DNA from 3 places in the Peribacillus sp. FSL E2-0218 genome. Region 2 is predicted to be linked to each of the others. Evidence: riboswitches for the same ligand, from Rfam matches in the RefSeq annotation. Region 2 holds a riboswitch; each other region holds the start of a gene.
The links. Region 2 has a riboswitch for S-adenosylmethionine ahead of MHI53_RS20445 (hypothetical protein). Riboswitches for the same ligand answer to the same signal wherever they lie in the genome.

Region 1 (10,193 bases), 1.4 Mb from region 2:
GCTCCCGATAGCCTGACTAATTTACCAAGCAGTAAAGGATAGCCGATCCCATAATGGGAGGAAGAGCCCAACGCCCCGCTAAATGCCGGATGGGCCATGATCGGCAGCTTGATTTGATCATGTTCACTCAGGGCTTGCAATACATCCAAACCATATGTATGGACGTTGAACAATAAAGCGTCTGCGCCCGCTTCTGCCGCCTGCTTTGCCTTATCCAATAATTCAAATGTTTTACCTGATAGATTGACGGCATATAAGGTCCGGTGTCCAGTATGTTCATAGACTTCGTTTAATATTTTCTTGCCGGTCTTAATTCTTTCAATAAATGGCGTCTGTACCTGATCAAAAAGGATTTCATCATCTTTAACAAGGTCGACACCACCCAACGCTTGCTGCTTCAGCTGCTCATTATGGAACGTTAGGTCACGTCCTAATACTCCTTTGAAAATGCTCATGACAAGGGGCCGGTCATAAACTTCAATCTTCTCCCTTATGCCGGCAATGCCGAATCTGGGACCTGGGAATGCTTTCTGGATATCTCCGACAAAATCAAGGTCGATCAGTTTAATCGCACCGTCCAAGGACAGTTTTCCGAAGACCGTCGTCAAAATGGCTGGCAAATCATTGGAGAAATTCGCTGCCGGATAAGCGATTTTAATGATCGCGCGGTACACCTTACGATCAAAATAACGGTTTGCCCTCTCTTCTTCCGCAAGCGGCGAAACGGAGACGACGCGCCCCTTATGTTTTTCCAATTGCTTTTGGACCAACTGGGGCAGGTCCGTCCATGTCCCTACAGTCAGGCCCAAGGCAATGCCTTCTGCTTTTTTCTCGTGATTCCCATGAAAATCATGAATTAAATAAGTGGCGATTATCTCGCTCATTTGATCACTCCTATAACACGTTAGTAAACTCACGAAGTCATAAACCTGAACGTTTTTGGAATAGCAAAAGCCCCTTCATGACGAAGAGGCTTTAAAAAAGCCATCTTCTTATCCCCCAGCCAATGGCTGCAAGAATTAGCACCGTGCCCTGTGGACTAGAAGAAAGTCCGGCGGAGGATTCCGCCCCATCTTACAATGGAATTACGGTCGGTTGCTGGGCTTCATCGGGCTAGTCCCTCCACCTGCTCAAAATAAGAAAACGCTGATATATAAGTACGTGTTAGTTTCGAAAGATTAAGAATTTATTTTGTATTCTGACATGTAATCCATACTTTGTCAATAAGTTTTTAGTTCGCTTAGGTTAAAACAGATTTAACTTGCGTATCCGCTCGACAGCCTCCCCGAGCCGTTCCTCGGAGGTCAAAAGCCCGACCCTGACATAGCCTTCGCCAAATTCACCGAATCCATTACCGGCAGCCACGGCCACATGGGCGTGGGTTAGTAAATGATCGGCAAAACTCTCCGAGGTGAATCCTGCCGGTATTTTAAGCCAGGCAAAAAACGATGCTTCCGGAGCCTTAACCTCCCAGCCGAGGGCACGTAATCCCTCAATGAAAACATTCCTGCGCCCCTCATATACCTTCACTAATTCGGCCACACACTCTTGCGAATCAAGCAAAGCAGTTGCCGCCGCCTCCTGTATCGCCGGGAAAAGGCTCACATATAGGTGGTCCTGAAAAAGTTCAAGAGCTTCGATGACACTTTTGTTACCAACCGCGAACCCGACTCTCCAACCAGCCATATTGTACGTTTTCGAAAGTGTATATATTTCGATCCCAACATCCTTTGCTCCCTCTGCCTCGAGAAAGCTAACCGGTTTTTTCCCATCGAAGCCTATGGCTCCATAAGCAAAATCATGGACCACACATATTGAATGCTTTTTGGCATATGATACGGTTTCGGTAAAGAATTCTTTCGTTGCGGATGCACCTGTAGGATTATTCGGATAGTTCAAGAACATCATTTTCGCTTTATCCAGCACATCTTTATGTATAGCTTCATAATCCGGAAGAAAAGCATTTTCCTCCTTCAACGGCATCCTTTCAATTTCCGCTTTCGCCAGGACGACACCTGAAAGATAATCGGGATAACCGGGATCTGGAACGAGAATCGTATCGCCTGGATTCAATAAACACTGGGGCAATTCGACGAGTCCTGCCTTTCCGCCGAATAGAATGGCTATTTCACTATTCGGATCAAGCTTTACGCCGTATTCCCGTTCGTAGAAGGCAGCTGCCGCATCTTTTAAATATGGATGTCCCCTGAACGGTGAATATTTATGGTTGATCGTTTTTTCAGCAGCAGCCTGTAAACTTTTTACGATTTGCCCAGGCGTCGGCTGATCGGGATTCCCTTGGCCCAAATTAATGACATCATGCCCTTGCGCAGTAATTGCATTGACCTTTGCGACCAATGAAGCGAAAAACTGCTTGGGAAGTTGCTGAAGCTGTTTCGACTTTTCGAATTGCAACATTTATTCACCTTCTCTGAAATTTCTTGAAATTCTAGTCACAAATGATATATGTTTATCATAATCTTGTAAAGCATTTTTACCTTTGGAGGTTTTCAAAATGAAATGGAAAATGGCTTGCATCCAGATGGATATAGCATTCGGAAAGCCTGATCTCAATTATCAGCTGGCCGAACAATGGCTGGAAAAAGCCGTGCACGCAAACGCAGATATCGTTATTTTACCAGAGCTATGGACTACAGGCTATGACTTGACCAGATTGAATGAGATTGGTGATGAAGAGGCAGAAAAGACGATCGAATTTATAAGAAACTTGGCGCTGAAACACCAAATCCATATCATAGGCGGCTCCATCGCGAAAAAAACACAAAAGGGCATCTTTAACACGATGGTCATCATCGATAAGAACGGGAAACTCGTTAAATAGTACGATAAGCTTCACTTGTTTCGGTTAATGGATGAACATCATTTCTTGCAGCCAGGCGAAAAGGATGGTTTATTTACCCTTGATGACAAAATATGTGCCGGTTTCATTTGTTATGACATCCGCTTTCCAGAGTGGCAACGTGCCCACTCCGCTCGAGGGGCAGAAGTTCTGTTCGTAACCGCAGAATGGCCGAAGCCTAGACTCGATCACTGGAGAGCCTTATTGATCAGCCGTGCCATCGAAAACCAGGCCTATGTTGTAGCCGTGAACCGTTCAGGATCGGATATCAATAATGTATTTGCCGGTCAGTCCATGATCATTGATCCTTGGGGGCATATCATAAGTGAAGCAGGAGAGGAAAGCGAACTACTGACAGGCACCTTGGACTTCACCGAAGTATCGAACGCTCGCAATAAAATACCGGTATTCGAAGATCGCCGTCCTGATTATTATTAATTTGCCATTGACAAACTATTTAAAAGATTGATATTATTTTCCCGAAGATTAAAATTTCAGAAAACATATAAACTCTTATCAAGAGCAGGCTGAGGGACTAAGGCCCTATGAAGCCCAGCAACCGACTGTAATACCATTGTGAAATGGGGCGGATACACCGCCGGATTGCAAAATCCGCAGAGCACGGTGCCAATTCCACCAGAAAACACTTTTCTGGGAGATGAGAGGTCCGAAGCTAATACTTCTGCCTCTTTCTATGGAAAGAGGCTTTTTTATTCTTATTTTTAATGTGGAGGGGAAAGAGATGACTCAATACCATTCGAATTTTACAAGATTGACTAACGCAACGGCCATTATCCTTGCAAAAAAATTAGGGTTGGTAGATGCCGATGCGAATTTAAGCTGTAAAGAAATTGGTGATGGTAACTTGAATTATGTGTTCCATATTACAGACACGGCCACAAATAACGGGATAATCATCAAGCAAGCGGTCCCTTATGCCAAAGTGCTTGGCGAAAGCTGGCCGTTGACGTTGAAAAGGGCTGCCATTGAAGCGAATGCCCTTATCCATTTCCGGAGCTATTGTCCCGAATTCGTACCGCAAGTCTATTATTCGGATGAGCAGCTAGCCATCACGGTCATGGAAGACTTGTCACACTTAAAAATTGTAAGAAGCGGATTGATTGCGGGCGATTCGTTCCCATTGCTTTCGCAGCATATTGGCGAGTATGTTGCGAAGACTTCATTTTACACTTCCGATTATCATTTGGAGCCCTCGGCAAAAAAAGAAGTGGCACGGCAATTCACGAATCCGGAGCTCTGCAAAATCACGGAGGTCTTTATTTTCACCGATCCTTTTTTCGAAGAGCTGCCTGGAGATTTCGAAGTTGAATTGACGGATGCCGCCAAACGGATTTGGCATGATCAAGATGTCATTTTAGAAGTGGCTAAGCTGAAACAAAGCTTCGAAACCGAGCAGGAAGCCTTGCTGCATGGAGATTTACATACAGGAAGTATATTTGCAAGTGAAACCGAAACAAAAGTTATCGACCCTGAATTCGCTTTTTATGGACCAGTCGGTTTTGACCTTGGACAATACACCGCCAATCTCCTCTTTCAGGCGGTCACTCGGAATGGAGCAGGAAAAGAAGAGATTTTCACACAACTCGATGAATTTTGGCGGTCATTTGAAAAAACATATTCGGAACTATGGAACACCCACAATAAAAGTCCGTTCCGCCATGTGACTGGATATCTCCCTTATTTACTGACTAAATTCAAACGTGATGCATTCGGTTTTGCCGGATGTGAATTGATTCGAAGAACGATCGGCCTCTCTCATGTCGCAGATTTAAATGTCATGGAAGATAAAGAAACGAAAATTGCGGCCAAAACGGCCACGTTGAAGCTTGGTGCATTATTAATAAAAAAACGGGAAGAATTGGATGTTCCAGCGGTCATCGAATGGATAAAGCAACAAACGCTGACTTCATCTTCACCCCTCTAAAAGGAGACCTGAACGTGACGACGATAGCACCTTTACCATATTCGGTACAATGGGACAATACCCATATCACATTATTAAATCAACAAGCCCTTCCTGCCATCACTGAATTCATTCAACTTCATTCGGTTGAGGATGTATATGATAGCATCCTTACATTAAAGGTGCGTGGTGCACCAGCGATCGGACTGACCGCAGCATTCGGGGTGGCACTTGGCGCCCAGCAGGAAGCTGCGACGGATTTAGCGGATTTCAAAAAAAATGTAACGAAACATATCGAAAGGCTCGCCTCTTCCAGGCCTACTGCCGTCAATCTTTTTTGGGCATTAAAGAGAATGAAGAATAAATTGCAGGCGGCCCAAAGCATTTCTGCTGCCAAAGAAGCACTTGTTTTCGAGGCTAAAGCCATCTTTGCAGAAGATGAAGAAATGTGCACGAAAATCGGGGAGCATGGCTTATCTTTATTCGCAAAAGGAGATTCCGTATTGACGCATTGCAACGCGGGTGGAATTGCCACAGCCCGTTATGGCACTGCACTGGCCCCTTTTCATCTAGCTAAAGAGCGGAATTTCCCGCTGGAAGTGTACGCCTGTGAAACCAGACCTGTTCTGCAGGGTGCGCGATTGACCGCTTGGGAACTGATGCAAGCAGGTGTTGACGTCACCTTAATCTCTGATAATATGGCTGCGCATACGATACATCAAAAACGAATCAATGCCATTATAGTAGGGGCCGATCGGATTGCGGCAAATGGGGATACAGCCAATAAAATAGGCACGTTGGGCTTAGCCATCTTAGCCAAGCATTTCGGGATCCCTTTTTATGTGGCCGCTCCATCAAGCACGTTCGACCTTTCTCTTGAATCGGGTGCGTCCATCCCGATTGAAGAACGAGATGGAGCCGAAATCACCTCCATTCAAGGAATCAGGGTCGCACCGGAAAACGTCAACACATTCAATCCAGCCTTTGATGTAACGCCCAATTATCTCATCACTAGTATCATCACCGAGAACGGGATCATTCAATCGGATTTCTCCAATAACATCCCGAATTTTGTGAAGTGACGGTTCTTTCATTTGATTGGTGACTTAAAAGACGAGCATGGATTCAAATCCATGCTCGTTTATTAAATAGCTTTTACATTTATTCTTACGAGGTCTTTAATAAAATAACAAAACCAGTTTGTGGTTTTCGCTATGAAAAGGGCATGCCCCTTCCTACTTTGAAAAGAACTTTTGAAGCGCCCGCTTATTTTTCGTCTCATCCATTTCCAACACCGCCCCAATCTCGGGATATTCTGCATCTTTAAAGCTTCCTTCGACAGGAATCCTCAACGTTTCGACGGTTTCCGGTGCATGAATGACGGCTTTCGGTCCCATTTCCAATATCGTTTTCAGACCTATATCAGTATCCAAATAGGAGAGGCCTTGTTCAATTATGCCAGGAAGGGCTACCACTCCTTCAAAGGAAGAGATTTGATTGATGAATCCGTTTTTTAATTGAAGCAGCACATCTTGCTGTCTGTCCACCCTTCCAAAATCACTTTCATCGTCATGCCTAAAGCGGACATATTTCAATATCTCCTCACCATGTAACACATTTTTACCAGTGCTTGCTTGGATGCTCATGTCATCAATGATTGTTTGATCGACGTCCACCACCACCCCATCAGGGGCAAGCAAGTCCACCATCTTCACAAATCCCTGAAAATCTATTACAGCTACATGATCGACTTTGATACCAAAGCTATCATGGATGGTTTTCTTAAGCAATTCCTTTCCCCCATAATAATAAGCAGCATTTATCTTATTGTATTGAGGATGAACGCCGGGGATTTTAACATAACTGTCACGCATGATAGAAGCCAGCTTCAGCTTCCCCTGTTCAGGAAAGTACCTGGCAAGCATGATCGCATCGGACCGGGATTTTTTCTCTCCCCTGGAATCAACACCAATTAACAGAAATGTTTTCTCACCGTCCTGAATCCTTTCATTGGTAAAGTTTTTTTCCGTACCTGTGTTTCCATTTTGTTTCGGTAAAGGGGCATAGGTGCAACCTGCCAAAATCAAGACCAATAGATATATGTACAATACCTTCTCTTTCATTACCTCACCTCATCGGAAAATTAATTCTATTTTTACCTTTAAATGGATTATTATGCATACAATTACAAAAGGTTATCTATCCACAGTTGGAGGGCCTATACGTAAAACGTTGCTTTCCACTTCAGCTGAGCCGAGGAGGCTCAAGGACCGCCCGCGGAATGAGAGCGCCTGCAGTGCAATGGAACGGACTAAGTACCAATCCTCCAAAATTGAAAGCAATCAGGATTCCATCTTTATGGTCACGCAAAAGTGGAATGGAACGGAAGGTGCGAGACTCCTGCGGGAAATGCGCGTCTACTTGAGACTACGCAGGCTGAAAGCCGAGGAGGCTCAAGGACCGCCCGCGGAATGAGAGCGCTGTTGGGAAATGAAACGGACTAAGTACAAATTCTCCAAAATTGTGAGCAATCAGGATTCCATCTTCATGGTCACGCAAAAGTGGAATGGAACGGAAGGTGCGAGACTCCTGCGGGAAATGCGCGTCTACTTGAGACTACGCAGGCTGAAAGCCGAGGAGGCTCAAGGACCGCCCGCGGAATGAGAGCGCTGTTGGGAAATGAAACGGACTAAGTACAAATTCTCCAAAATTGTGAGCAATCAGGATTCCATCTTCATGGTCACGCAAAAGTGGAATGGAACGGAAGGTGCGAGACTCCTGCGGGAAATGCGCGTCTACTTGAGACTACGCAGGCTGAAAGCCAAGGAGGCTCAAGGACCGCCCGCGGAAAGAGAGCGCCTGCAGTGCAATGGAACGGAATAAGTACAAATCCTCCAAGACTGTGAGCAATCAGGATTCCATCTTCATGGTCACGCTAAGTGGAATGGAACGGACCAAGTACAGATCGCCAAAACTGGAAGCAAATCCAAGACTATAAAATAAAAAAAAGATGCTGCCTGCAAAATGCAGACAGCATCTCTTTCAAGTTGCCCTTTTTCTAAATGTCCTTTGATGGCTACACTTTACTGACAGGGTTCTTATCGTTTACTTGATATCTTTCTTCACTACTTCTACCGCTTTTTTCAATTGTGTATCGTTTTCGAGGATTTTATCCCGGATAACCTCCATCAATTTCACGGTTGTATCATCTTTAATGATCCCAGTTTCTTTGATTTTTTGATCCCTTTGGAATGCTTTGACCGCATTTGCGGTTTCTTCATCAAAGAATCCGTCTATCTTACCTGGATCATGTCCTGCTTCCTTCAGCATCTTTTCTGCTGCCTTCACTTCACTGGAGGAATCCGATACTTTCAATTCCTTATCCGGCGAAATGTACGGAAGGCTGGCGTAATCAGGGAGCTTCACCTCAATATCCGGCTTGATTCCTTTTTTATGGATCCAATTGCCCTCAGGAGTCAGCCATTTAGCTGCCGTGTATTTGAAGTTTGAACCATCATCGAAGTCTTCCGCGGTCTGTACGGTTCCTTTCCCAAACGATTTAACACCGACCAAAGGAATGTCGGCAGATTCACGGACGGCTGCTGCGACGATTTCCGATGCGCTCGCACTGCCATCATCAATCAACACGACTACCGGGACCTTCTTCAACGTACCATCATTATTTGATTTATATACTTCTTTTTTACCACTTCGATTCTCAACTTGGAGGACCACTTCCCCATTCGGTATGAACAGGCTTGCCATATCAATCGCTTGGTCAAGCAGGCCTCCTGGGTTTCCTCGTAAATCCAGCACTACGCCCTTCATATCCTTCTTGGACATTTCTTTAAGTGACGATTTCAGCTCTTCCACCGTATGTTCGGAAAAGCTGGTCACTTGGATTTTCGCGACACCATCGTCAAGCATTTCGGCATAAACGGTTTCGATCGGGATCGTGTCACGTTTAATCGTGAATTCGATCGGGTCCGTCTCACCTGCTCTTGAGATGGTCAAATTCACTTTCGTTCCCTTTTCGCCCCTGATTTTCAGGACAGCTTCAGAAGAGCTAAGCCCTTTAACGCTCTTGCCATCGACACTCATGACGATATCATTCGGTTTTATCCCCGCTTTTTCTGCTGGAGATCCTTTTATCGGTGAGACGACCATTATGTGACCATCCTGCTCTTGTATTTCGGCGCCGATACCTTCAAAGGATGATGAGATGCTTTCATGAAAACTCGATGCTTCCTTTTTATCCATATAGGCAGAGTATGGATCATCCAGGGATTTAATCATGCCATTGATGGCACCATCAACAAGCTTGTCTTCATCAATGTCCTTATAGTAATTATCCTTTATCGTATCGTATGTAGAAAACAGCTTTTCAAATTCAGAATGTTTATCCGGAGCCAAGGATTCGACTTTTTCATCTCCAAAAGTCAGAGCTATGGTCGTAATCCCTGCGGTTAGAAATATGAGTAAGAAAATCCCCATAATGAACGTAAACTTCTTTATTTTAATGAATTTCCCTGCCTCTTTAGGCTGTTCTTGATTTTCTTCTTCCACTGATGCCTCACCACTTTCATTCATCATGACAAATATAAAAAGATTTGTTTCCATTTTATCAGCTTTGAAGCCAATCGAAAAATAATAGTTATCAAAAATAACAATTTAAATTTTATGTATTATCTTAAGTCCCTCCAATGTACAGGCAGGGGATATCCGTAAGTGACCGCTTCGATCAAAAATGCGGGTAACAAGGAATAAACGCGACCATAGCAAAGCCCGCATATATACGGCAACATTCATTCCTGGCCACCCCCCCGGGGGGTACCTTCATACTCAATTATCAGTCTTGTATAGCTGCTTCCAGGGCCACCTCGACCATCTCGTTAAATGTTGACTGACGTTCTTCAGACGACGTTTCCTCGCCAGTTAAGATATGGTCGGAAATGGTCAATACCGATAAAGCTTGACGCCCAAACTTAGCTGCAAGGGTATATAAGGCAGCTGACTCCATTTCTATCGCTAATATTTGGTATTTTGCCCATTTTTCCAAATCACTATTATCATTATAAAATTGATCGGCCGTAAACACATTGCCAACCTTCAATTCCAAGCCTTTTGCCGTTCCTGCTTCATATGCCTTCCTTAACAAATCAAAATCAGCCGTCGGGGCAAAGTCGACTCCGCCAAACGTCATCCGGTTCATTTGCGAATCGGTTGAAGCGCTCATTGCAAGAATAACATCCCTGACTTTTACATCTTTTTGGATGGCCCCGGCAGTGCCTACCCGAATCAGCTTCTGGACATTGTAGCTATTCATCAATTCGTTTACATAAATGGAAATTGACGGAACTCCCATGCCAGTACCTTGGACAGATATGCGTTTTCCTTTATAAGTACCTG
Region 2 (10,193 bases):
AAGTACAAGATGTGAAACTTGAAGAACAAAGCAAAAATGATGATGGCACAATCGATTACTTATATACCACGACATTTAAAGTTTATGACGAGAACTCATCTAAAATGTATGAGAAAAAAGGAGAACTAACCCTATCCACTACCAATAATGAATTAAAAATCGATCGTGAGTGGAGCAGAGGCGTAAAAATTGACGGTTTAGATGGTGGACTTTAAGAACTTATAGAACTAACGGGTGCGTTAGCTGAAGATCAGAGCTGTCTTTAAGGCAGTTTTTTCTTATGGAACTAAAGGGGCAGGTTAGTTCAAGTAGCATAGTTTAGTCGTACTGTGACGCAATGACTTTTTCTAACAAAATTAAATAAAGGAAACAGATTAGAAACACTTAACTATTAAACTTATTTTTATCTTTCTTTTTTTGATATTCAATTAAGTATGAAACCGGTATTGCGCCAATGAAGACACCAATTGCCGTAAATAAAGACTCTTCCGTAAAAAAAGCCGTACCTTTTATGGTATAGCTGTAAATAGAAAAACATACGAAGGATAAAAGACCGACTAAAAAAGGAACAAGAATATGTTTATAAAATTTCATAGTATAGCCTCCTCTAATGTATAAAGTTGTGTTTACCCTTTTTTTGAAATTTTTAACATAAATTTCTTTTGTAAAGTAATGCATAAAAAAGTGCGTCTAAACAGTCTGCAATGAATTTTATTTACCCCTACAAAATAATTAATAAGAGAAAATGAATGGCTGGACACTTGTGCAGTAGTTTACTTCACAGTTTGTGTCAACTCTGCGATAAGTCTTATAGAAACTAACGGGTGTGTTAGCTGAAGATCGGAGCTGTCTTTAGGGCACCTTTTTCTTATGGCACTAACGGGGCAGAATAGTTCAATAAGAATTATCCAGAATCAATGGGGAATTAATTAAAAAAGGTAGTATCCTTTTTCGATTATAATAAACTTAAAGGAGAGTCTAAATGGAGTTGGTATTTATTCGTCACGGTCAAGGAGAACATACATTAGATATACCTAGTAGCCTACAAATAGAAGACCCTTCGTTAACTAATAAAGGGGTAGAACAGGCAAAATTATTAAGAAATCAAATTCCTCTAACTAATAAAGATATTATTATTATAAGCCCTATTAGAAGAACGTTGGAAACAGCATTAATTTGGAGTGAAAATATAGATTGTCGCAAGATTGTAAGCCCATTAGTGTCTCCTAGAATGTTCCCCATTCGTCCAGAATGGGAAACATTTCCCTGCGATAGAATAATTGATTTAGAAATAATTAAAAATGTTTATCCAACTTTTGAAATTGATAGTAAGGTTCCTCTAAATATATGGTCTGATGGCATAAATACTTTTCCTGAAAACCAATTCATAAAACTAGCTGAAGAATTCATTGTGAATTGTAAGCAACTACAAAAAGAAAAGATTTATATAGTGTCACACGATGGTACCATTACTTCCTATCGTCAAATGATTTCTGGTCAAAGTCTCACTAGAAAAGATTTCCTACTAGAAACAGACTGGTTTCAAATTACTTGTTGAACTAACGGGTTCATTAGTTCATTAAGAAGGCCGCCAATTGGCGGCCTTTCTAGAATGTGCGATTCTTACAATTATCAACATTCAAATTTTTGTGAAAAATCCCCTTAACTAACAGTGAAATTAGAGATAGCAGGGTTTTCGATGTGTAATTAACTTATAAGGATAGGAGTATGTATTACTTAGAGGTCTCCTTAAAAGTAACTTTAATTACCCTCCCGGTATCATTATTAAATTCAATATTTATAAATACACCGAATTCTTTACTGCTATCTTTTAACCACAATTTGAATGTCTCAGTGGAGGTATGAGTACTACTTTTTCTTCCAGTATGAAGAAAATCAATGACTTGGGCATTCGGATACTTTTCTTTAGTTTTCTTTAATGCAAAAACGCCCCACTTAGCATATTGCGGAATAGGTTTCTGTTGTGCAAATACAGGATTGAATAAATTCAGTGGATTTGCACTTTCAGAGAAAAAAACCAATGTTACAAATAAACTAATCAGTATCTTTCTCACATAATTACCCTCTTTGTTTTTGATATTATTATTTCATTTCAAGCATTAACTTATGTAACAATACAGTGAACACCTACAATAATAAAAATAACAGTTCTTGTTTAACTAACGTGTGATCTACTAATAAGGATAGTTGTTAAGCAGCCTTTTTCTTATGGAACTAAAGGGGCAGGTTAGTTGAACAGAAAAAGGAGGTTAATAGCCCCTTTTTCATTCCCAATTTTTTGCATGCTTTTGTATTACATAATACATTGCATGGATGGAGGGGGATAACCACTTATCTTTATGATAAGCCAAATATGTTGAAATTGAAGGATGTTCCTTTGAAGCAATATCTCCCTTAAATATCCCGTTTAATAACTCTTCTTTTACCGAAAAGAAAGGGACCAAAGATACACCTAAACCATGTTTAACACAATGCTTTATCGCTTCTATACTTTGGAATTCTAGGCGTTCTTTAATATCTAATTGATTTAAAGTGATGTATTTATCAAACACTGATTTATAACTACATCTTAAGTCAGAATACAACGCTGTGTCAGAAGCATTAACCTCGTTGGGACTTATAAAGACCATTTTCTCCCTAATCAATTCCTTAATATTAAGATCTCCCTGTACCCAGTTTTCCTTTTCCAAAATTAGAGCTAAATCAATATCCCCATTTTGGAGGCTTTTTGTCACATCATAATTTTCTAGCGATTTGACATGAAGACTTACTTTTGGATGTTTTCTTTTAAATTCGAGAAGAATTAGTGGAATCCTACATATGGTTAAAGATTCGGATATGCCAATGGTTAAATCTCCTTGTGGTTCTTTATCTATAGTCAGCGATTGTTTATAAAGTTCAATAATTTGATTTGCATAAGGAAGATATTGTTCACCGAAATGAGTCAAAACAACCTTTTTCCCTAATCGATCAAACAGCGGACTCCCTAACTCTTTTTCGAGTTCTTTTATATGTGTTGTTATAGATGATTGAGAGTATCCTAAGTATTCTGCAGCTTTGTTAAACCCACTCTTCTCAACAATAGTTTTAAGTGTAACTAAATGACGAAGTTCCATTTTAATACCCCCTTAATTAGTGTGTTCAATATTATTGAACTATATATTCAAATATATTCATTTTACTAAACTATATTTATCATTTAAGCTAAGAGTCAAGCAGGTGTCAAATATTATTTACAACAGGAGGAAAGAGACATGGATAAAAATATCTTGTTTGATTCTTTTGAAATTAATGGTACTGAGTTGAAAAATAGAGTTGGAGTAGCCCCAATGACTCGGATTAGTGCTACAGAAGAAGGTTCTATTACAGATATAATGGTGAACTACTATCGTTCCTTTGCAAAGGGCGGTTTTGGGTTAGTCATTACAGAAGGTACGTATATAGATGATAAAAATAGCCAAACGTACCATTATCAACCAGGTATTGCACTAGATGGACAAGCCAAAGAGTGGAAAAAAGTTGTTGATGCGGTTCATTCAGAAGGTGGAAAAATCTTTATGCAACTACAGCATACTGGACCATTATCACAAGGGAACCGTTATAAAGATGAAACAATTGCCCCCTCTTCCGTTCAACCAAAAGGAGAACAGCTAAAATTTTACTTTGGTGAAGGGGAATTTAAGCTTCCAAGAACCATAACTAGAGAAGAAATGAACGAAGTAAAGAACAGTTTTGTTGCAGCTGCTAAAAGAGCGAAGTCTGTGGGTTTTGATGGTATTGAGCTACATGGTGCAAATGGTTATCTTTTAGATGCTTTTCTGACGGAATATACAAACCTTCGTACAGATGAATATGGTGGTAGTACGGAAAACAGAGTAAGATTCTTAGTTGAAATTGCTAACGAGGTAAGTCTAGCCGTTGCAGGAAGTAACTTTACAATTGGTATGAGAATTTCTCAATCTCAAGTAAATGATTACTTCTATAAGTGGTCAGGAAAAGAAGAAGATGCAAAAATTATCTTTGGTGCGTTAGGAAAATCTGGACTGGATTATATTCACGTAACGGAGTATGAGGCATGGCAACCAGCTTTTGAGGGTAACGAAGCGTCTCTTGTATCTCTTGCTAAGAAATATAGTCAATTACCGATTATCGCAAACGGTCAATTGGAAAATGTGGAACGAGCTGTAGATATCCTTACTAATGGAGGAGCTGACATAGTTACGCTTGGTAAAGGAGCTTTAGCTAACCATGATTGGGTTAAAAAGGTTCAAAAAGGAGAGTTTTTGTCTGATTTCAAACCGAATGAGGTTTTATATCCATTAGCAAACATTAAGGATTTTGAAATTGAAGAATAACTCTCTAGGAGCTCTAACTCAGTTGAGTTAGCTTCTTTATCTAATGGGGGCTATAGTGAAAGAACTAGATTAAACATCTGTATTGTTCTTCACATACCTTAATGAGATCCTAACTCATTTTATTAAATAACTTTAATAACCACCTATTTGTAACTTGATAGGTGGTTATTGGATTTGGGGTGGAAATAATAAATGATTTTATTGTTTTAACACATCTGCTAAGCGAAATTCTTCTCTTAGCAGATTTTTGACTTCTTGTATTTTTGGGTTGATTAAAAAATCAGATTGTAAAGGATTGTACTTAAACTAACCCGTGCGTTAATTCTATAAAAGAAAAAGGAGAGAACATATTATGCATGGCTAATATGTTCTCTCCTTTTTTTATTAAAGTTTTTAAAATAAGATCTTCAAATGGGGTATCGTCAGGAAAATGCCATCGCTAACTTGGTGGTACCCCTTCACTATCACTTTTGAAGCCTATCGATAAGATAAAACAAATTACAAGTATAGCCTTAGATACTGCGGGTGAGAGCATTCAAATTCATGCATTAATTTCATAACCGTTAATTTCTAGAAGCCTTATTGAAAAATAGAGATGCGATATTTCAGTTACATGATTTAAATCAATTCCAGTCATGTCCTTTATTTTATTGATTCGATAAAATAGGGTATTTCTATGGATGCACAACACTTTAGATGCTTCATTTGGTGAACTCCTATAGTAAAGATAGTGCTTAAGTGTAAGTAATAAATCTGATTGGTTTTGCTGATCAAACTCTATAATTTTTATTACTGCCGGATGACAAAAATCCATATAATTGTACTTGCTTTTAATTAAGTCAGAAATGATATTTAGTGCAGAGTCCTTAAAAAAAGATACGATAATATTTTGTTTCTTTCCAATCTCAAGGGCCTCTATTGCTTGTAAATAATATCTTTTGCAATCAGAAATTTCAGAGAGATTCAAGCTAATTCCTGCTCTTAATTCATTTCTTTCTAATGAATTTATAAATTCTGATTTGGAGCCAATAAATAATTTTTCATAAAGTTTTTTGGGGATAAATGCTGTAATATTTGATTGAAATATAATGCAATTTTCCAGTGGAATGAATTCTTTTAAAACTTGGACCACTGCTGGAATTTTAAAGTCTAATCCTTTTCGGTCTTTGTTAGATATCACTATAATATATAGGTTCTTTTCTTGTATCCAATTTAAATAATGCAGCTTGTCTCTAACAGCATCCTGCGTCATTATTTTTCCATCCAACAAGTCTGTAAGAACATAATTTGGTATAAGACTATGGTCCATGTTAAATGCATTGCTTTTTTGAAGTTCAACAGACAAAATCTGGGTAATCTTATCGATGAGTTTAAAATCAATTTCTTCAAACTTAATTCCTGCCTCATATACAGCAAACTGTGCAATTTCAATGTCATTAATTTTAATTATAGAAAGATTTGTTCCGTTTAGAGGTTCCAACTTTTTAATGTATTCAGAAGAACCTTTTTTGCGTACCTTATCCGCAACATTATTGGAACGAATAAACTGAATCGTATCTTCATTAATATAATTATTTCCGTGCTCATCTTGTGTGAAATCTACAATCTCATGTGCATCATAAGAAGCTGTTAGCACCTTAAATCCCATATCATGAACAACCATGGGGTGGCCTAGTATTTCTCTGGCTTTATCAATGAGCTGTTGCAATCCTAAGTTCAGATAGAGTACTTCAAATAGTTCCTGAATATATAGGGCTAATTTTATTTCAGTAGTATCTGCATTCGAGTTAGCTTGTTTTGAATTATTCATATATCTATCTTCTCCATAATAAAAGTATTGTGCTGGAGTACAATATTTTACTTAATATCTACTTCAATATCAAATCCTAGTACATGGCAATATACTTAGTCGAAGAGTAAAATATCTTACATAGGGCAAGATATTTTGTGATGTAAATTGTTCTACCGTATAAAATACATTTAAGAATAGGAGTATGCATATATGATGATATTAAAAAGACCAACAGTAAATACACAACAGGATCTTATTGATAAGGCAAGTGTTAAAGAATTAATTGAATTTGAGCGTTTTTGCAGAGATAACGCTTTATGGGATGAAATGGACAAATGCTTTACATCTGATTCAAAGATAACAATCTCCTGGTTTCAAGGAACTGGACATGAATTTGTGGAAGCTTCCAAGAAGATGCCAGGTCGCGCACCACATAAAATTTATAATACTGAAATATGGCTCAATGGTGATAAGGCGGTTGCCATCATGATAGCAACCATTCAAAAACGAATAGATATTAATGGATACCCAGTTGAATTAAATTCTGATGCAAAACTAGTATTCAGTGTACAAAAAATAAATGGACAATGGTATATCGTTTCCATGGAAGGGATTTACGAAAAAGATTCTCTTGTACCTGTATATCCAAATGCCAATATAACTGTTCCTATGGAAGAGTTATCTGAATTTAGAGAAAGCTATGCTTGTCTTTCCTATGTTCTTAGCCAAGACGGCTATGATATAGCCGGTGATTTGCCTGGAATTGACAGACCTGACTTAGTAGAAGCTTTTTATAAGAAAACAGATGAATGGTTAAGCAAATAGGATTGAGGCAGTATAGTATTGAAGCTTCTGTAGCGTCCCAACCATTGCAAAATTTTTAGTATTAATACGCTATTTATGGTGCTATCTAAGCACGTAATACAGAGTCTACCGGGTGCGTTACCTGAAGATTGGAGCTGTCGTTAAGGCAGCTTTTTCTTTATGCAACTAAAGGGACAGGACAGTGTAACAAGAAATCAAAGTAATCATATACTTTGGAAGAAGAATATTAGGATGTTTTTGAACAATGAAAAGGTTTTTTAAAAATAAATCTATTTTATATTCATAAAAGCTAAATTTATTTCAATTATTAATTTACTTGCTGTTTAAATATGATAGAATTGTCTTTAAATTCATAATACTTATCAAGAGAGGTGGAGGGACTGGCCCTGCGAAACCCAGCAACCTTCAAACATATGTTTGAAAAGGTGCTAATTCCTGCAAAGTAATTTGCTTTGCAAGATAAGAAACATATTTTAGAATATGTAACCTCTCTTTTTTATAAATAGAGAGGTTTTTTGTATTTAAAATACTTTAACGCAGAGGAGAACTAACATGCATTCTAAATTAACCTTAGAAACTTATAATCAAACTACATTGTTATCATTTGAAATTACCTCTTTTATATACCAATTTTACAATGATATCTGGAATCAACATAAACTAGATAAAATTCCTCAATATTATGATGACAGGATAGTTCTATATAACAACAAAGAGCTTACCACGAATGAAGAAATTAAAGCCGAAATTAGTAGAGCTTTAATAGATATTGGAAGTGGCCCTTTAATTATAGACACCTTAACTTGTAATCAGAGTGGAGAGTCAAATAATTGGGATGTAACGGCTGAGTGGAAGATAGTATTATCTAGTAAAGACTGTAACTGTATATTAGGTATAACACGTTTTCAAATTTGCAATGCTAAGATTAGAAGCGAAATAATAAACTTCGTTAATTGACTTAAGACCCGTACTAGGCTGAGTCGTTTAAAACTTTAAGACACTCTTAAAATTGTCACTTTGACGGATAATTTGCGTATATTTTAAGGGTTATTTTGCACATCCAACTTTAAAAACCCAGCTACCTTCACATCAGAAGATTAGCTGAGTTTCTTAATTACATCTAATAATTTGATAGAACTATTCGGATCCGCCTAGTAAAAAGCGATTGCTCATTGTTCAGCAATCGCGCCCGATTGTTTAATACACCGTTCAAGAAACGTCACCATAAAAACAGTTTACTTTACTTTAAAAAACACTGGAGCTGAATCAACATTCTTAAGCCTTATGTGCTTTTGATCATTCAAACCATCCTTCACCTATACATCACCTTTATACTCCCTATCCTTTTTGCGTAACCAAGTCAGATATGAACCAACAACTTGAGGATCTTCATCAAATTCAATATTTTTCGGGAAAGAGGTGCTGTTATTGCATTTTTCACAGGAGAAATTGCTACGGTTATAATGCTGTACTTAATTTTAATTACTCTAAATGGAATACATTCAACCATTAAAGATTTTTATGATAATTGGAAAAATAGGTATTAAAGTTGAAATACTGTTTATCTTTTCCCTTGTTAAACTAAAGGGTGCGTTAGCTGGTCATCGGAGCTGTCTTTAAGGCGGCTTTTTCTTTTGGCACCATCGGGGCAGGTTAGTTCCGTTGTGTACAGTTTATTGTACTTTACAATATCAAATATTTATGGAAATTATTTCATAAGTTAGGTAAAATATCATATGGTTCTTTGATTTGGAATTACAAACTAGCTTGTTCATGATCTCCTTTAAATAGTAATTACCAATAGCTTTTTATTTTGATGGATAAAAGCCACAAAGGGCGGGGCGTAGTGAAATTTCATTCATCAACTGCTATTTTTGTTTTGATCAAGTAGAAAGGAATGAAAGCAATTAAATGATAAATATAAAGAAATTAACAAAATGTATCGGAATAATTATTATAATATTATTAATCATTTCCCTTTTTTCACCAACATGGACTTCTCATATAAAAGGTGATAACAGTATAAGTGCATTAGAACAAGTAGAGATAAATGGAAGTAGTCAGGAAATCATGATACGTGGTAAAGATAAAGATAATCCGGTTATTATTTTTGTACATGGAGGACCCGGATGTCCGGAAATGCCATATGCTGATCAATACCAAGACTTATTGGAAACTAATTTTACGGTTGTTAATTATGACCAAAGAGCAAGTGGAAAATCATATCATTTTTTTGAGGACTACTCCAATCTTTCATCAGACTTACTGGTGGAGGACTTATTGGCTATGACGGATTATATATCAGAACGTCTTGGCAAAGAAAAGATTATACTTATTGGTCATTCTTATGGTACATATATTGCCATGCAAGCTGCTTATGAAGCTCCTGAAAAATATGAAGCATATATTGGTATCGGACAGATGAGTGATACAACAGAAAGCGAGATTGACAGTTTGAACTACAGTATTAATCAGGCTCAAAAAGCTGGCAATACGGATGATGTCTTATTTTTACAAGGGTTCACAGAAAAAATCAAAAAAATGGCGATACGTTCACCCCGCGAAATTATGTCATGAAATATGGCGGGGCCTCAAGACTTATTGATAACCCTGATGGTGATAACATAGGTATTTTATTCAGCAGTGAGTATAACTTATTAGATGTCATCCGTTATAACTTTGGGTTATCCTTTTCTCAAAATACTTTGTTAAAGGAAGTATTAAAAAATCCCTTACCCACTATAGTAACGGATCTTAAAATACCATGCTATTTCATCATGGGTAAATACGACTATATGACATCATCTAATGCAGCAAAAAATTATTTTGATATGATCGAAGCAAATAAAAAAGAATTTATTACTTTTGAACAATCAGCTCATTATCCACAATTTGAAGAGAAGGAAAAATTTTATGAATGGATGTGCGATACATTTATAAAATAAATATAGATAAGGCAGCGTTTTCCTTATCTTGAAAAAGAGAGTGTGAAGAATTGTAACTTAATCTAACGGGTTCTTTACTTCAATAAGATAGGTTGCTGAGGCAGCCTTTTCTTATGGCGCTAACTTGATCATAAGTTTGAAGTAAGCTATAAAATTTATGACGCTAAATCAAGGAGTCTTATTCTAACAAGTGAGTAGCTCCGTATACATGTTGATAACATGGGGAATTATGAACTAGCGGGTGCATTTGTTGAA
Region 3 (10,193 bases), 490 kb from region 2:
ATCGCCTTCGCCGCTTTCATAGATTTTCGGAAGTAATGCCGCTTCGTATTCAGCATCGAATTTAAGGTTTTTCTTATTTTCGATGATATCTTTCGTTGTAGCTGTCGTTTTATCAACGCCCTCTTTCAACTTGATGAGGCCATTCTTTTCCAACATGGATAAAGCACGCCCATGGTCAGCGACGGAGCTGCTTAAAATGATCGTTGCTCCTTCAGGAAGTTTATCGATGCTTTTGTATTTTTGTGAATATAAACCGATAGGCTCGATATGAATACCGCCCGCATTGACGAAATCATAGCCATTTTCTTTAATTGCCGACTCTAAGAAAGGTAAGTGCTGAAAATAGTTCGCATCCAATTCTTTATCGTTCAGCGCCTTATTCGGTAAAACATAGTCCTGGAATGTTTTGATTTCCAAGTCGATGCCTTTTTCTTTAAGGATCGGTTTGGCTTTTTCAAGGATTTCGGCATGCGGAATATTGGATGCCCCTACGACCAATTTCTCGGTCTCGCTGCCGCTTTTTTTATCCTTATCACTTCCGCAAGCTGCCAAAGCAATCGATAACACTAAGATTAACGCAAATCCTAAAAATTTCTTCATCCTCTTCATCTCCCTTTATCTTTTGTCCAATTTGGATGTAATCACATCTCCAATAATTTGAATTACGAAGACGATAATTAGAATAACGATTGTCGCTACGAGCGTAACGTCATTTTGACTTCTTTGGTAGCCTTCCAAATAGGCCAGGTTACCAAGCCCGCCTGCACCGATGACCCCAGCCATTGCGGTATAGCCGACTAATGCAATCGATGTTACCGTGATCCCTGAAACGAGGGCGGGCATCGACTCTGGAAGAAGGACCTTCCAGATGATGGTGCTCGTTTTGGCCCCCATCGATTTAGCGGCTTCGATCACACCTTTATCGATTTCACGGAGACCGATTTCCACCATCCGTGCATAAAACGGGGCTGCTCCGATAATGAGTGCCGGCAGTGCCGCATTCTCGCCAATCATGGAACCGACTAGCGCTTTGGTGAAAGGAATGAGCAGTACGATCAAAATAATGAATGGAATCGAACGGAAAATATTAACGAGAGCACTGATGATCCCGTTAGCGGCCCGGTTTTGCCACATATTGCCCTTCCCTGTCAGGAACAGGACCAACCCCAATAGTATCCCGATAAAGAAGGTTGCCACTACAGAGATGCTTGTCATATACAGTGTTTCTTTTGTTGCCTCAATCATTTTTTCCCAATCCACATTCGGCAATAATTCTTCAAGCATGAGTGATCACCTCCACGCCTACCTGCTGTGCTTTAACGAATTCGATTGCGCGGAGCATTTCATCCTCTGTGCCATCAAGGTGAATGAACAATGTTCCATATGAGCCGCTTCTTGTTTGGGATATTTTACCTTGAACGATGTTGACATCCAACTCGAAGTTGCGTACGAGCTTGGTTATCAACGGGCTTTCGGCATGGTCACCGACGAAAGTCAATTGAATCACTTTACCTGCAGGATAGCGTTCGAACAAATGGTCCATCGTTTCTTTCGTTTCTTCTGGTTCCGTCACCTGCTGCACGAAACGCTTCGTCATCTCTTCCCGCGGGTCCCTGAACACATCGAGGACTGGACCTTGCTCAACGACCTGCCCGTTTTCCATCACGGCCACACGATGACAGATTTTACGGATTACATGCATTTCATGTGTGATCAAGACGATCGTTAATCCCAGTCGCTGATTGATATCCACGAGCAATTCAAGGATGGAGTCAGTGGTCTGTGGGTCCAAAGCGGAAGTCGCTTCATCACACAATAGAACTTTCGGATCATTGGCAAGGGCCCTTGCGATTCCGACCCTTTGCTTTTGTCCGCCGCTTAGCTGCGAGGGATACGCCTTTTCCCTGCCTTCAAGTCCGACCAGTTTGATCAATTCATTGACTCGCTTCATCCGTTCCGATTTTGAAACCCCTGCAATTTCCAACGGGAAGGAAATATTATCCTGAACGGTTCTGGACCATAATAAATTGAAATGCTGGAATATCATGCTGATTTCCTGGCGGGCCTTACGAAGGTTAGCCCCTTTAATTTTGGAAATTTCCTTATCCGCTACGACAACCGTCCCCTCGCTCGGTGCCTCCAAGCCATTGAGCATTCTTATCAGCGTACTTTTCCCTGCCCCACTGTATCCAATGATGCCGAAAATCTCGCCTTTATTTATGTCAACGTTCACGTTATTTACAGCCTTGATCGTCCCGCCGTTTCCTTTTCCTGTTCGAAACAGCTTACTGACGTTGGTCAATGTAATCATTCATGCTCACCTCTTTTATCCAATAAAACCTATGAACTTAGTTGATTTATCTACATTATCCAGCTTTTAATCTTTTACCAAGCTTGCACATGCTTATGGTTTCCTAAATTTTAAAAATAAAAAAACCTTTCTGCATGAGCAGAAAGGCAGGTAAAAAAGCTGGCCTTCCCCTCATCTTCCAAAGTGTTTACACTTTGTGTGAATTGGCACCTTTCCAAGGAAAAACCTCCTTGTCGGTTGCCGGGCTTCATCGGGCACATCCCTCCACCTCTCTTGATAAGAGCTAATATATAGAATATTTGTACATCATTACGTTCATTAGTATGGAGAAATTCTATCACAGATAAAAAAGGAGTGCAATGTATATTATTTCTAACACAAAAAAGTTTAGGACTACTTTCTTAAATCGATTGGGATGTCACCGAAACGATATCCGTCGCTTTCTGTATTGCCTGCTCCAAATCTTCTATCAAGTCATCTACATTTTCTATTCCGATGGATAGACGGACTTGATCGGCGCTCACTCCGGATTTTGCCAAGCCTGCATCATTCAGCTGTTGATGGGTGGTGCTGGCGGGGTGGATGATTAAACTCTTCGCATCTCCCACATTCGCCACATGTGACCATAACTCCACCGAATTGATGAGCCTGGCCCCTGCTTCACGGTCTCCTTGAATCCCAAAGGTCACCACGGCTCCCGCACCCTTAGGCAGGTATTTATTCGCAAGCGCTTTATCTGGATGATCCTCATTGGCCGGATAGGATACCCATTTCACGGCAGGGTGGTTTTTCAAGTATTGTATGACGGTCTTGGTGTTAGCAAGATGCTCTTTCATCCTTACATGAAGCGTTTCAAGACCAAGCGTAAATTGGAAAGCACTTTGGGCGCTTAACGCAGGTCCTAAATCGCGGAGCAATTGCACCCGGGCTTTGGTAATGAAGGCCGCAGGGCCCACTGCATCGGCATAAACCAAGCCATCGTAGCTTGGGTCAGGCTCCGTGAAACCGGGGAAGTTCGGCGAGTTCCAGTTGAAATTGCCTCCATCCACGATGACACCGCCTAAAGTCGTTCCATTACCCAAAAGCCACTTCGTTGCGGAATGGATGACGATATCCGCTCCAAAATCGATCGGTCTGCAAAGATACGGAGTAGCGAAGGTGTTATCGATGATCAATGGGATGTGGGCTTCGTGGGCGATCTTTGCCACCGCTTCAATATCGAGGACCCGCAAACTTGGATTTCCAATCGTTTCTGCAAATATGGCCTTTGTTCTTGGCGTAATTGCCCTTTTAAAATTCTCAGGATCATCAGGAGAAACGAATTTCACCTTAATTCCGTATTTAGGAAGGGTGTTTTCGAAAAGGTTATATGTTCCCCCATACAAGGTGGAGGCCGAAACGATTTCATCCCCTGCACCGGCAATATTGAGGATTGACAGTGAAATGGCAGCCATTCCGCTTGCAGTGGCCAATCCGCCGATTCCGCCTTCCAATAATGCCATTCTCTCCTCAAAAACGCTGACAGTTGGATTATGGAGACGTGTATATATATATCCCGTTTCCTTTAGACCAAATAAATTGGCTGCATGATCGGTATCTTTGAACAAGTATGCATTGCTTTGATAAATCGGAACGGCACGTGCTCCAGTCTCATCTGCTTGCAGGCCACCATGAACACTCAATGTTTCGAAACGCAATTTTTTATCTGACATACGCCTTCTCCTCTTCCTATATGGATTTCATTGAAAATATAAGCGGCCTTGGGAACGGTTCTTCACTTAAACAAAAAAAACCACTTCCACAAGAAGAGGCTTTCATACACACCTCATCTTCCAGAGTCAACACTCTGCTGGAATTAGCACCGTATATATGTATACCGGTTGCCGGGCTTCGTCGGGCCAGTCCCTCCGCCACTCTTGATAAGAACTATTAAATTTTGACCTTTACATGCAACAGTTTTCCACATTCAAAATATAGCATTTTACCATTATCCAGTCAATCAATTGTTAGAATATTCTTTGTTTTTTTATTCTGCCTCTCTACCTAGTTGCTATAAAGCCAAAAACCCAATCCGGTTTCCGTTTGGGTTTCTCAGCTGATTTCCTTAAGCAATCCATACAGATACGGAACGGATTGAAAGGCATATATCTTTTTGTACAGTTGTCCTTCCTTGAACAGCAATAAACAGGGCACACTTTCGATTTCATATGTTTCGGCCATCCCTTGGACATAGTTCATATTCATTTTGCCTGCCATCATTTCCGGGAATAATTGCAAAGATATCGTCAGCATTTTCGACGCCACCTGACACGTGCCACATAAAGGCGTGTATAAATATAGGCAAAAGTTTTCCCCGCTTTCAATAGCAACCCGGCATTCTTCCTCATTCCATTCCTGCATCACTAAGTCGTTCACCCTTTAACTTAAAAATTTCATTTTAACATTCATGTTGGCAGCCAGAAGTACAGTTGCAATATGATGTTCCGGTGAGCTTTCCACTTCTTTGTACATTTTATGAATGTACAGGTGGTTCGCCTCCGGCATTTCCCTTCGAAATTGCTTGCGCAGTTTTTCTCCCGATTCATCTGCATCAAAAAGGAGATACACATCCCGGTCCATCAATTCCTCCACCAATTCATCCAGTTTAGTGATGGAAATGGTTCCATTCGTACATCTTATTTCCACATCTTCATTTAAAACGGAGGCAACCTTTTTTCTGTCGGAACTGCCCTCTACAATGATCACCTTATCGAAATCGCCGCATTCCATGTCATCACTCCATTTCACGAATTATGTGGACAACCGCCAAGCACGAAAGGAAAAAGAGAGCAGACCCTCTTAAGGGCCCCCTCTCCTTCGTTTTACCCGTTGATCAAGCTTTCATATTCTTCCGCGCTCATAAGTCCTTCAACATCACTGCTGTTCGTTGGTTCAACGACGATCATCCATGCTTTTTCAAAAGGAGATTCATTCACATATTCAGGGTTGTCACTTAACTCATCGTTCACTTCGACAACCTTGCCGCTGATCGGAGCATACAGCTCAGAAACGGTCTTTACCGATTCAACGCTTCCGAATGGCTCGTTGGCTTTAAGCTCGTCTCCAACTTCAGGAAGCTCGACGAAAACGATGTCCCCTAGCTCTGATTGGGCAAAAGCCGTTATCCCGATACGCACAGTACCATCTTCCGTTTTGACCCATTCATGTTCTTTCGTGTAACGAAGTTCTTTTGGTGTTGTTGTCATTATTAATTCCCTCCATATGTATAGCTTATTTTTCTATTACATTATAAGGTAGAAATATTATTTAAGTAAGGAATTAACCAAATTTTTGTATAATTTTAGTTCCATACCTGTTCGAATTGCTCTTCTTTGAAACCTACTGTCACTTTCGTACCATCCGTAACAATCGGCCTTTTCAGAAGCATCCCATCAGTCGCCAATATATCAAGCATTTCGGCTTCGGTAGCTTCCTTAAGCTTATCCTTCAAGCCCAGCTCGCGATATTTTTGTCCGCTAGTATTGAAAAACTTCTTCAACTCCAACCCGCTCGTTTTATACAATTGTTCGATTTCGGTTCGGGAAGGCGGATTTTCCGCTATATGGATCGCTTCATATTGCAGTTCATGATGATCCAGCCACTTCTTCGCATTGCGGCATGTGCCGCATTTTGGGTACCAGTATAATATTAAGCCCATCGTTTCACCACCTATCAATAGAATACCCGTTTTCACCAAGCAATACAACGAAATGCACCGGATTTGAACAAAGGAAATAAAGGGAATGCCCATTGCGGACATTCCCTTCATTGAACCATTTCATTGCTTATAGCGCGTATTTTTCCGTTTCGATTACCTTGACGGACGCTTCACGTTTTTTCGCAATGACATTGATTGGGGTATGTCTTGTCAACTTGCGAAGCGAAGAAAGCATGATGCGTAAAGTATCACCCGTTTCTACGGCAATCAAGGTTTCCTTTGCATGCTGTTCAAGTTCATTGAATGCTTCTTGAACGAAAATTTCAGTGTAAAGCACCTTTTGTTTGTTCTTCTCCAAACCAGTAGCCGCAATCGCTTTTTCCGTACGTAATACGACCGATTCCGCAGCATACGCAAGCGATACGATGTCCGCAATGTTGGAAAGGATTTCTTGCTCTTGATCAAGTTTTTTGCCGAACTTTTGCGCAGCGAGGCCAGCTGCCAAAATACCGATTTTCTTGGCGTTTCTAACAAGCATTTTTTCTTGTGCCAAAGGCTCGTCGCCAGGCTCTTCCGGCATCATCATCATTAATTCTTCCTGCAATCCTTGAGCCTTTTGAAGAAGCGGCAACTCCCCTTTAAGAGCCTTCTTCAGGAATGTCCCCGGAACAAGCAGGCGATTGATTTCATTCGTACCTTCAAAAATCCGGTTAATGCGGGAATCACGATACGCTTTTTCAATTTCGTATTCCTGCATGAAACCATAACCGCCATGTAGCTGTACGCCTTCGTCCGTTACGTAATCCAATACTTCGGAAGCGAAGAATTTATTCAATGAACACTCAATCGCATATTCTGCAACCGCAGCCGCCATTGATTTGCCATCTTTCACTTGTTCGTCCGTCAGCTTGCTTTGCCTTTGTTCGTAAAGACCGACAGTACGGTATACCGAGCTTTCCGCTGCATATATTTTTGCAGCCATCGTTGCAAGCTTCTCCTTAGTCAAATTAAAATCGGAAATTTTCGTTTTGAACTGTTGGCGTTGATTCGTATAAGCTGCTGTAATTTCAAGAGCGCGTTTAGATCCGCCGACAGCACCCACACCTAATTTATAACGGCCGATATTCAAGATATTGAAGGCGATGACGTGTCCTTTACCGGCTACACCCAAAAGATTTTCAACCGGCACCTGAACATCTTCAAGGATTAAAGTACGGGTAGAAGAGCTTTTGATGCCCATTTTCTTCTCTTCCGCACCAGTGGATACACCCTTATATTCACGCTCGACAATGAAGGCAGAGAATTGTTCGCCATCGATTTTGGCGTATACAACGAAGACATCTGCAAAGCCTGCATTAGTGATCCATTGTTTTTCTCCATTTAAAATATAGTGTGTGCCTTCGGCATTCAATTTCGCTGTCGTTTTCGCTCCTAGAGCATCAGATCCAGAGCTTGGCTCCGTTAAAGCATAAGCCGCGATTTTCTCACCAGTTGCCAATAAAGGGAGATATTTTTTCTTTTGTTCTTCATTACCGAATAATACGATTGGCAATGAGCCGATCCCTACATGTGCACCGTGCGTAATGCCGAAGCCGCCTGAAAGAGCCATTTTTTCCGTTATTAACGCAGAGCTGATTTTATCAAGTCCCAACCCGCTATATTCCTCAGGAACATCAGCACCCAATAAACCAATTTCTCCTGCATCTTTCAGTAATTTTACCGAACGGTCGAATTCGTGGTTTTCTATATGTTCAACTTGCGGCAAAATTTCATTCAAAACGAAATCTTCAGTAGTTTTGGCGATCATTTTATGTTCATCTGTATAATCTTCCGGTGTGAATACTTGATCATACGTAATATCTTCTACTAAAAAGGCTCCACCTTTAATGAGGTTTTCTGTTGTTTGATTGGACATATTATTTCCTCCTAAATGAATAATGATCATTGAATCCCCCGGAAGCAGCTGAAGGCTTCCGGGAGGATGGAATTATGCTAATAATTCAAAGACTCCAGCAGCACCCATACCGCCGCCGATACACATTGTCACGACTCCGAATTGCTGGTTTCTCCGCTTCATTTCATGTAAAAGGCTCAATGTCAATTTGGCTCCCGAACAGCCAAGCGGATGTCCTAAGGCAATCGCTCCGCCATTCACATTGACAATCTCTTCATTCAATCCGAGCTCACGAATGATCTGGATCGATTGAGAAGCGAAGGCTTCATTCAATTCAAACAAACCAATATCGGATAGTTCAAGACCTGCTAGTTTTAAAGCTTTCGGAATGGCAGCGATCGGACCGATCCCCATAATCTCTGGCGGTACACCAGCCACTGCAAAGGAACGGAACTTTCCAATCGGCTTCATTCCCAATGAAGATGCCTTCTCCCCATCCATGACCATGACCGCGGCAGCTCCATCACTCGTTTGCGATGAATTCCCTGCCGTGACGGATCCGGTAACGGAGAATGCTGGTCTCAGTTTTTTTAATACGTCCGTCGTCGTTCCTGCACGCACACCTTCATCTTGTGCAAATGTGAATGACTGTTCCTTCAATTTAAGATCTGGCCCAACCGAGCGAAGGGTTACATCAACCGGTACGATTTCGTCGTTAAATTTCCCTTCGGCAATGGCCTTGGCCGCCCTTTGGTGGCTTCTTACGGCAAAGGCATCTTGATCGTCACGGGAGATGCCATATTTTTTTGCAACAGCCTCAGCCGTGTGGCCCATCCCCATATAATATTCAGGGGCGGTTTCCGCAAGCTGCGCATTCGGACGTGTCACATGTCCCATCATCGGTACAAGGCTCATCGACTCTGCACCGCCGGCAATGACCGTATCGCTTTGGCCGAGCATGATTCTCTCCGCTCCATACGCAATGCTTTGAAGCCCGCTTGAGCAATAACGATTGATGGTTATGGCCGGTACTGTGTAAGGCAATCCTGCCAATGCGCCGATGTTGCGCGCCATGTTCAGTCCTTGCTCCGCCTCGGGCATCGCACAGCCGATAATCAGATCATCAATGTTCCCTTCATAATTTCCTGCACGTTTTAACGTTTCCTTTACAACCAATGCTCCTAGGTCATCTGGACGAACATTAGCAAGAGAACCTTTCTTCGCTCTTCCTACCGGAGTCCTTGCTCCAGCAACTATTACCGCTTCTTTCATGAGGATCCCCCTAACTCATTTTTAAGCTATCAATCCATTAAGCTTCTTTTTTGTTTTCACCATCTATTCCAGCCAAACATCAGTTGCGAAGTGGTTTTCCTTTAACGAGCATGTGCTGCATCCTTGCTTGGGATTTCGGAGTCGAAATCAGTTTCAGGAACGCTTGTTTCTCAAGGTTCAAGATATACTGTTCATCCACTTCCGTACCATATGGAAGTTTGCCCCCGGAGAGGACGTATGCAAGCTCTTTCGCTATCACAAGATCATGTTCGGATAAGAATCCGGAAAGGCGCATCGATTCCGCCCCCAATAGAAGTGCGGCATATCCCGTTTCGCCCACGACAGGAATCTTCGTCCGGACTGGAGCGGTATACCCTTGTTCATGCATGGAAAGTACTGCCTGCTTCGCATCATACAGCTGATGGTCCGCATTCACGCTGATTCCATCAGTGGAATTGAGGAAATTATTCCCGCGTGCCTCCTCGGCGGATGTCGAAACTTTTGCCATCGCGACCGTTTCAAAAACTTGGTTGGCGACTTTCTGCAAGTCAAAGTCGACGCCCTTTGGCATATTCTTCAACGTTTTCACGTAAAGCTCCTTCGTTCCGCCACCGCCTGGGATCAACCCGACACCAGCTTCGACAAGGCCCATATAGGTTTCTGTCGTCGCCTGGATGCGTGCAGCAGGAAGCGATACTTCGGCACCGCCGCCAAGAGTCATATTGAACGGAGCCACCACTACAGGAACGGCACTGTACTTAATTTTCAGCATGGCCTTTTGGAATTGGCTGATGACCATATCCAGTTCGAAAATATTGTCATCCTGCGCTTCCATCAGCATCATCGCAATATTGGCACCTACGCAGAAGTTTTTGCCTTGATTTCCGATTACCAAGCCTTTGAAATTCGCTTCCGCTTCATCGACTGCCGCATTGATCATTTGCATGATATCAAGACCGATTGCATTATTCGGAGATGTGAATTCCAGCAGAGCAACCCCATCGCCGATATCGATCAAG

Region 1: it holds a riboswitch for S-adenosylmethionine, as region 2 does, so the genes downstream of both, mtnK (S-methyl-5-thioribose kinase) here and MHI53_RS20445 (hypothetical protein) in region 2, are expected to answer to the same signal.
Region 3: it holds a riboswitch for S-adenosylmethionine, as region 2 does, so the genes downstream of both, MHI53_RS23045 (O-acetylhomoserine aminocarboxypropyltransferase/cysteine synthase family protein) here and MHI53_RS20445 (hypothetical protein) in region 2, are expected to answer to the same signal.

The regions. Positions count from the first base shown of each region.
Region 1 covers NZ_CP150304.1:2,864,983-2,875,175, forward strand. Annotated here, with positions in the region: gene mtnW (2,3-diketo-5-methylthiopentyl-1-phosphate enolase) at 1-884, opposite strand, end outside; SAM riboswitch class I at 990-1,142, opposite strand; gene MHI53_RS13735 (pyridoxal phosphate-dependent aminotransferase) at 1,246-2,418, opposite strand; partial or broken gene MHI53_RS13740 (carbon-nitrogen family hydrolase) at 2,516-3,298, shown strand; SAM riboswitch class I at 3,371-3,525, shown strand; gene mtnK (S-methyl-5-thioribose kinase) at 3,603-4,805, shown strand; gene mtnA (S-methyl-5-thioribose-1-phosphate isomerase) at 4,820-5,866, shown strand; gene MHI53_RS13755 (LCP family protein) at 6,020-6,907, opposite strand; gene MHI53_RS13760 (hypothetical protein) at 6,960-7,259, shown strand; gene MHI53_RS13765 (hypothetical protein) at 7,275-7,448, shown strand; gene MHI53_RS13770 (hypothetical protein) at 7,464-7,667, shown strand; gene MHI53_RS13775 (S41 family peptidase) at 7,890-9,350, opposite strand; gene deoD (purine-nucleoside phosphorylase) at 9,634-10,193, opposite strand, start outside.
Region 2 covers NZ_CP150304.1:4,258,911-4,269,103, reverse strand. Annotated here, with positions in the region: gene MHI53_RS20485 (hypothetical protein) at 1-215, shown strand, start outside; gene MHI53_RS20480 (hypothetical protein) at 385-594, opposite strand; gene MHI53_RS20475 (histidine phosphatase family protein) at 983-1,558, shown strand; gene MHI53_RS20470 (DUF3889 domain-containing protein) at 1,734-2,075, opposite strand; gene MHI53_RS20465 (LysR family transcriptional regulator) at 2,286-3,137, opposite strand; gene MHI53_RS20460 (NADH:flavin oxidoreductase) at 3,276-4,376, shown strand; gene MHI53_RS20455 (helix-turn-helix domain-containing protein) at 4,918-6,186, opposite strand; gene MHI53_RS20450 (nuclear transport factor 2 family protein) at 6,382-6,993, shown strand; SAM riboswitch class I at 7,350-7,459, shown strand; gene MHI53_RS20445 (hypothetical protein) at 7,546-7,950, shown strand; partial or broken gene MHI53_RS20440 (alpha/beta hydrolase) at 8,905-9,938, shown strand.
Region 3 covers NZ_CP150304.1:4,749,276-4,759,468, forward strand. Annotated here, with positions in the region: gene MHI53_RS23030 (MetQ/NlpA family ABC transporter substrate-binding protein) at 1-600, opposite strand, end outside; gene MHI53_RS23035 (methionine ABC transporter permease) at 616-1,284, opposite strand; gene MHI53_RS23040 (methionine ABC transporter ATP-binding protein) at 1,277-2,311, opposite strand; SAM riboswitch class I at 2,480-2,594, opposite strand; gene MHI53_RS23045 (O-acetylhomoserine aminocarboxypropyltransferase/cysteine synthase family protein) at 2,713-4,023, opposite strand; SAM riboswitch class I at 4,134-4,237, opposite strand; gene MHI53_RS23050 (thioredoxin family protein) at 4,403-4,711, opposite strand; gene MHI53_RS23055 (toprim domain-containing protein) at 4,730-5,080, opposite strand; gene gcvH (glycine cleavage system protein GcvH) at 5,173-5,556, opposite strand; gene MHI53_RS23065 (arsenate reductase family protein) at 5,652-6,008, opposite strand; gene MHI53_RS23070 (acyl-CoA dehydrogenase family protein) at 6,136-7,923, opposite strand; gene MHI53_RS23075 (acetyl-CoA C-acetyltransferase) at 7,996-9,174, opposite strand; gene MHI53_RS23080 (3-hydroxyacyl-CoA dehydrogenase NAD-binding domain-containing protein) at 9,254-10,193, opposite strand, start outside.